DNA from 2 places in the Limosilactobacillus avium genome. Region 2 is predicted to be linked to the other one. Evidence: predicted binding sites of a transcription regulator. Region 2 holds the regulator's gene; the other holds the start of a gene.
What was found. Region 2 encodes LexA, which represses DNA repair genes until DNA is damaged. Its sites were predicted from a motif close to CNAACANNTGTTNG; they were not measured.

Region 1 (3,416 bases), on a different contig from region 2:
TAAGGGGAGCATCCCCCCGACGATAATGTCCGCCCGCTCCTGCTCCAGACCCGGGATCCGCTTGCGCTGGGCCAAATTCCGGTTCAACAGTTCCCGGTAAGTAGCGTAAACCGCCCGGGCGCTAAGCTGGTAACCGTGGATGGTCCGCCGGTGATGGCGGTGGTGGTAGGCCCAGGCCATCCGGGCCAGGGTCCGGTTAGCACCGCCAAGGAGGACGATTGGCACCCGCGTTGCGTAACGCAGCCAGGGAATCTTCTTCAGACGGTCATTCATCGCTACCTGGGCCCGAAATAGGTCCGCCGAACGCACATAACCATTCAGGTGGAACTGCTCCGAAAGGTTGACCGCACCAAACGGAATCGAGATCAAGTCCCGGGCGCGGCGCTGTTGAACTAACACCAGTTCACAGCTTGCCCCACCAACATCTAAAATCAAACAGTGGTTAAGCTTAAGGGTCCGAATGACCCCCAAGTAGTCGTAATACGCCTCTTTTTTACCCGACAAAACCTGAAGCTGAATGCCAACTTCCTTTTGCACCCGGTTCAAGAATTCCTGACGATTCCGGGCCTGACGAACAGCTGCCGTGGTGATTGCCCGGACCTTGACGTTGGGAATTCCTTCATAGAGCTGCTTAAAACGCTTCAGAGCTTCAATTGTCCGCGTCATCGCTGCTTCTTGGAGCACCTTTTCGCGCCCCATTCCTTCAGAAAGACGGGTATTTTCCTTTACCCGCTTAATTTCACGAAAACGGCCATCCGGTGCAACTTCTGTAATTGCCATCCGTGCCGAGTTAGAGCCGAGGTCAACAATTGCGAGGTTTTCCACTATTTTCACCTCCGCTACATTAAATATAATTTAAAAGAATCGATCTCTTTTATGTTACCATGTTCCGTTCCGTGAAACACTAATTGTTACTGGTGTTTCGCAACTTTTTTTGCAAGAGAAAAGCCCCCGTACTCAAATTAACGAATACGAAGGGCGTTCCCAATTTTCAATTATATTTTAACCGAAGTAGTTAATACCGATGGCGTCCCGAACTTCCTTCAGGGTCTGGTTGGCAACCTCATTGGCGTGGGCGGACCCTTCCTTCAGGACCTGGTCAACGTAGTCCATGTTGGCGGCATACTTTTCACGCCGTTCCCGGATTGGCTTCAGCTCCGCCTGCAGGACATCGTTTAAGTAGCGCTTGATCTTAACGTCACCGAGGCCCCCTGCCTGGTACTGTTCCTTCAACTTAGCCACTTGGTCCTTGTCCGGGTCGAAGATGTCGAGGTAGGTGAAGACAGTATTACCTTCGACGTGCCCAGGGTCGGAAACCTTGATGTGGGTTGGGTCGGTGTACATCGACATGACCTTCTTTTGGATGGTGTCAGCGTCGTCGGAGAGGTAGATGCAATTGCCGAGGGACTTGCTCATCTTGGCATTGCCGTCAAGGCCAGGGATCCGGCCCTCACCCTTTGGTGGGAAGACCCCTTCCGGTTCAACCAGGATGTCCTTCTTGTAGATCCGGTTAAAGGTCCGAACGATTTCCCGGGTTTGTTCCAGCATCGGTTCTTGGTCGTCACCAACTGGCACGGTATCGGCCTTGAATGCCGTGATGTCCGCAGCCTGGCTCACGGGGTAGATCAAGAAGCCAGCCGGAACACTCTGGCCAAACTTCTTCTGCTTAATTTCCGTCTTGACAGTTGGGTTCCGCTTCAGACGGGAGACGGTGACCAGGTTCAGATAGTGCATGGTCAGTTCGCTCAGGGCTGGTACCTGAGACTGGACGAGGATGGTTGACTTCTTTGGGTCAATCCCCACCGCCAGGTAGTCCAAGGCCACTTCGTGCAGGGAGCGCCGGATCTTTTCGGGGTCCCGGGCGTTGTCAGTCAGGGCCTGTTGGTCAGCGATCATGATGAAGGTGTCGTACTTCCCCGTGTTTTGCAGTGCTACCCGGTTCTTCAATGAACCAACGTAGTGACCAATGTGTAGCTTACCCGTTGGCCGGTCACCAGTTAAAATTACGTGTTTCTTTTCTGCCATCATTAATTCCTCCTTATATTAAAAGCGCCCCATTAGCCGATTGACTAATAGGACGCTTGCGCGCGGTGCCACCTACATTGCAAATAACTTGCCGCTCTTTATTGATAATCATGTTAAAATCCAGTTCGCACCCTGGGGACCTTTTCACCAGCCGTCCCTCGCTAAACTCGTGCTACTCAATGTCTATATTCTAACCATTTTCGCTCCAAAAGGCAAGCGGGCAAGGCAAACGCTTGTTCCGGATGAAAAGTCCCCGTATAATGGAACAAGAATCTAACGAAAGGAGGGCTAACCGTGGCCCGCACCTACTTGGCAATTGACCTCAAATCCTTCTATGCTTCGGCGGAGTGTGCCGCTCACCACCTCAACCCGCTGACCACTAACCTCGTGGTCGCCGATGAGTCCCGGACGAGTAAGACCATCTGCCTAGCCGTCTCCCCGGCCCTTAAACAGTTTGGGGTACCAGGCCGGCCCCGCCTCTTCGAAGTCGAGCAAATTGTGGGAAAGTTGAACCGGGAACGAGCGCAAAAGGCGCCCCACCACCGGCTAACCAAGTATAGCTCCGTTTACCGGCCGCAGCTTTTGCGCAACCCCCGTTTGCGGATTGGCTTCAAGATTGTTCCACCACGAATGTCCTTCTACCTAAAGAAGAGTGCGGAGATTTACGAAATTTACCTCCGTTACCTCCCACCGGAGAAAATCCACCCCTACTCTATCGATGAGGTCTTAATGGACGTCACCGATTACCTGGCCGAGCACCACGTTTCGGCGCATGCCCTGGCCAAGGAGATGATCCAGACGATTCAGTTGGAGACGAAGATTACCGCCACGGCGGGGATTGGGACGAACCTCTACCTTGCAAAAGTGGCGATGGACATCGTTGCCAAGCGGATTCCGGCGGATGAGGATGGCGTCCGGATTGCCCAAATGAATGAACAGGAATACCGCCGCTACCTATGGGCCCACGAACCGTTGACCGACTTCTGGCGGATTGGTCGCGGTTACGCCAAGCGCCTCCAAAAGCTGGGACTAAACACCATGGGTGACATTGCCCGCTGTTCCTTGGGTAAGTTGTCCGACCCCTTAAACGAGGAGGTCCTCTACCGTGAATTCGGCAAGAACGCCGAGCTGATCATTGACCACGCCTGGGGATACGAATCGGCCACCATGGAAGACATTAAGAACTACCGGTCGAGCAACCACGGAATCTATTCCAGCATTGTCCTGCCTAAGCCGTATAAGTACAGTGAGGCCCGCCTGGTGGTCCGGGAGATGGTCGACATGCTGAGCCTCCAGATGGTTAAACGGGACCTGGTTGCGGACCAGTTTTCGCTGACGGTCAACTACGATGTCCAAAGCCTCCACCAGGGTCATGGTTACCACGGGCCGAC
Region 2 (3,416 bases):
CTAAAGGAAGCCTGTTACGCGGGAACGGCGGGAATTCAATTTGCCCGCGGCCTGGTAGCATTACATCCCCAAGAGACGGTGCTAATCATTGCCGCCGATATCGCCCGCTACGGTTTGCAAACGGCGGGCGAGGTTACCCAGGGGGCAGGTGCCGTTTCCATGCTGATTAGTGCCAACCCCCACATTTTGGCAATTGAACCGACAAGCGTGAACCTGACAAAAGACGTGATGGACTTCTGGCGTCCCCTCTATGCCACTGAGGCAATGGTGGATGGTAAATACTCAACCAACGTTTACGTTGACTTCTTCAAACAGGTATTTACCCGTTATCAAATGATGACTGGCCACCAGCTCGCTGATTTTGCGGGCCTGCTTTTCCACCTGCCATTCACTAAGATGGGTAAGAAGGCCCTGGAAGGGGTCCTGGGTGACCGGCAGGATCCAGTGGCAACTCGGTTGCGCACGGCGCTTACCGCCAGTCAATTGTACTGCCGCCAGGTCGGCAACCTATACACCGGTTCACTCTACCTCGCCCTCCTTTCGTTCCTGCAAAATGGGCAGGTCAAGGCTGGTGACCGGTTGGGCATGTTTAGTTACGGTTCCGGTGCCGAAGGTGAGTTTTACACGGGAATCGTTCAGCCGCACTTCTTGGACTATACTAATGATGTCCAAGCAATGCTTCAAAAGCGCCACCAGGTCTCAATTGCGGAATATGAGGACATGTTTAACCACCAGCTGGGGATGGATGAGCAGGATGTGGAATTTGACCTCGGCAATGACCATGCCCCCTTTGTTCTCGCGGGGCAGCAAAATCATCAGCGGATTTACAAACAACAATAATAAAAAGGGGCGCCAGCACTCGTATCTTCGAGTCCTGACGCCTTTGTTAGCTAAGTAGTTAAAAAATATTGTCGCGGAAGAGACCGACAACCTTTCCCAGGATCTTAACGTTCTTGAGAAAAATCGGGTCCATGGTATCATTTTCGGGTTGGAGACGGAAACGATTCTTTTCCTTAAAGAATCGCTTGCAGGTGGCCTCATTATCATCGTTCATTGCGATGACAATGTCACCGTTCTTGGCGGTGGACTGTTTACGGACGATTACTTGGTCACCGTTTAAAATGCCGGCCTTGATCATACTGGTTCCCCGAATCGTTAACATGAACAAGTCGTTGTTGTCCTGGATAGAAGGTGGAATGGGGAAAAAGTCCGTGGCGTCTTCTACGGCAAGAATTGGTTGCCCCGCCGTAACCACCCCTAACAGGGGAATTTTTGTCTGGCGTGGCTTTACCCCCAAGAGGTCCAGCCCTTTTGGCGTGATTTCCAGTGCCCGTGGCTTAGCAGGGTCCTTTTCCAAAAAGCCCCCTTCAATTAGACGGTTAATATGACCGTGGACGGTTGAAGTTGATGAAAGGCCGACCGCACTACAGATTTCACGAACGGTTGGCGGGTAGCCGTGGTCAGTGACCTGCTTGTGAATAAAACTTAGAACAGCCATTTGTTTATTTTTTGCCGGTTTTGCCATGATAGCACCTCATTAATTTATTATTATCTTAAGGATATCATAGCCTTACCGGAATTTCAAACGTACGTTCGCAATTGACAAAAAAAGTGATTAATTTAAAATGATATTGTGAATTAAAGAACTGGAGGTCAGCTTAATGACAGAATCAAAGGAACAGGAAAAGCTTTTAAAGCGGATCAATGAGCTTGCCCACAAAAATAAGAAGGAGGGCCTTACTGAGGCCGAAACCCGGGAACGTGAACGCCTGCGCCGTGAATACATCAAGAACTTCCGTGAGACCATGCGGAGCAACATTGAGATGATGCGGATCTACAACAATGAAGGAAAGGAAGTCACACCTGAAAAGGTGAAGGAAATCCAGCGGAAGAAAGGTCTCCGTGACGATTAATTTAATTTGCTACTTTTCAAGTGTTAAACATTCGTGTAAGATGAAAAGGTAACTTAACAAAGGAGGAAGCAATCTTGGGTATGACGATTTTATTTGTCATTCTGGCGCTGCTGGTTGGTTTATTAATCGGCTTCTTCGGTGCTCGTAAGTACATGGAAAACTACCTTCGTAATAATCCCCCAATTTCTGAGGAAATGTTGCGGACAATGATGCTCCAGATGGGGCAGAAGCCATCCAGCCGGAAGTTACATCAAATGATGCAAACGATGAAGGCACAAGCACGTAAGGCTAATAAGTAATTGGCCGGGTGACTTATATAAAAGAATAGGACTTCAATGCCTGGTTTACCAAACATTGAAGTCCTATATTTTTAATTAAAAATCATCGTCTTTAGGCTTTGGGGGCATGACGTAAACGAAGCTGGGGTCAATCTGCTTGTCGAGGTCATCAAAGGCCGTCTGCATCTCGTTTTCCAATTCTGCCTCGTACTCTTCATTTAGCTTTTTCTTCCGGTCAACGTAAATCGGCTTGCCAAAAGCAATCTTACGTGGCTTGCGAGTGAAGAGTTGCCCAAACTTAAGGGGCCCCTGGTAGACTGCCGGAACGAGGGGCACGTTCGCTAATTTAGCAATCAGGGTTGCGCCACCCTTGAGCTTGGCTGAGTAACGGGAACCACTGGGAAAAATAATTGTGGAAAGATCACCGTTACGCAGGAACTTCACCGGTGTTTTAATGGCGGATGGGCCCGGGTGCTTTCTATCTACTGGGTAGGCATTAAGGGCCCTTAAAAACCAGCCCGCGATTGGATTCTTAAATAACTCCTTTTTAGCCATAAAGCTAAATTTCTTTGGCCAAACGGCAAGGGCTAATAAAACGGGGTCCATCCATGTCCGGTGGGGTGCTACAATAATGTAGTTACCGTCGGGGAGGTTTTCCCGATTGTAGATACGGGCGCGCCCGTTAATCAATGTCAAAAATGGATTGACGATTTTTACTAAGAATGTGTAAAGCATTTTTATTCTTCCAATCTATGTTAAATGATACTTCAAAGCTAAAGTATGACTAAAAAAAGATCAACTTGCAAGGACAAAAGGGGAAATAGCGATGAATGAACCAACGAAATTCTTACGTGGCGACGAGCGAATCGACCAGTTATATAGCCAGGACGTCAAAATTATTCAGAGTCCGTCCTGCTTTGCCTTTTCCCTCGATGCGGTTTTGCTGGCCGACTTTGTCCGTCCCAACCACCGTCACCGCCTGAAAACGGTCGATTTGTGTGCCGGTAACGGGGCAGTGGGGCTCTTCCTTCATGACAAGTTAGGCGGGACCTTTACTGAAGTGGAAATCCAGAAACGTCTGGCGGATATGGCCGCCCGCAGCATTCAACTTAATCAACTTGATAACCGTTACCGCGTTTTAAATATGGACATTGCCGATATCTTCGCCCAGGTGCCTAAGGATTCTGTCGATGTGGTCCTCTGCAACCCGCCTTATTTTCCCGTC

Region 1: QOS01_RS09790 (Y-family DNA polymerase) is a predicted target of LexA. The motif match lies at 2,252-2,265, and genes of this name have one in related genera.

The regions. Positions count from the first base shown of each region.
Region 1 covers NZ_CANCWN010000047.1:2,266-5,681, reverse strand. Annotated here, with positions in the region: gene QOS01_RS09800 (Ppx/GppA family phosphatase) at 1-825, opposite strand, end outside; gene trpS (tryptophan--tRNA ligase) at 1,003-2,025, opposite strand; gene QOS01_RS09790 (Y-family DNA polymerase) at 2,320-3,416, shown strand, end outside.
Region 2 covers NZ_CANCWN010000001.1:21,060-24,475, forward strand. Annotated here, with positions in the region: gene QOS01_RS00105 (hydroxymethylglutaryl-CoA synthase) at 1-840, shown strand, start outside; gene lexA (transcriptional repressor LexA) at 899-1,525, opposite strand; gene QOS01_RS00115 (DUF896 domain-containing protein) at 1,662-1,913, shown strand; gene QOS01_RS00120 (YneF family protein) at 1,988-2,212, shown strand; gene QOS01_RS00125 (lysophospholipid acyltransferase family protein) at 2,288-2,926, opposite strand; gene QOS01_RS00130 (tRNA1(Val) (adenine(37)-N6)-methyltransferase) at 3,018-3,416, shown strand, end outside.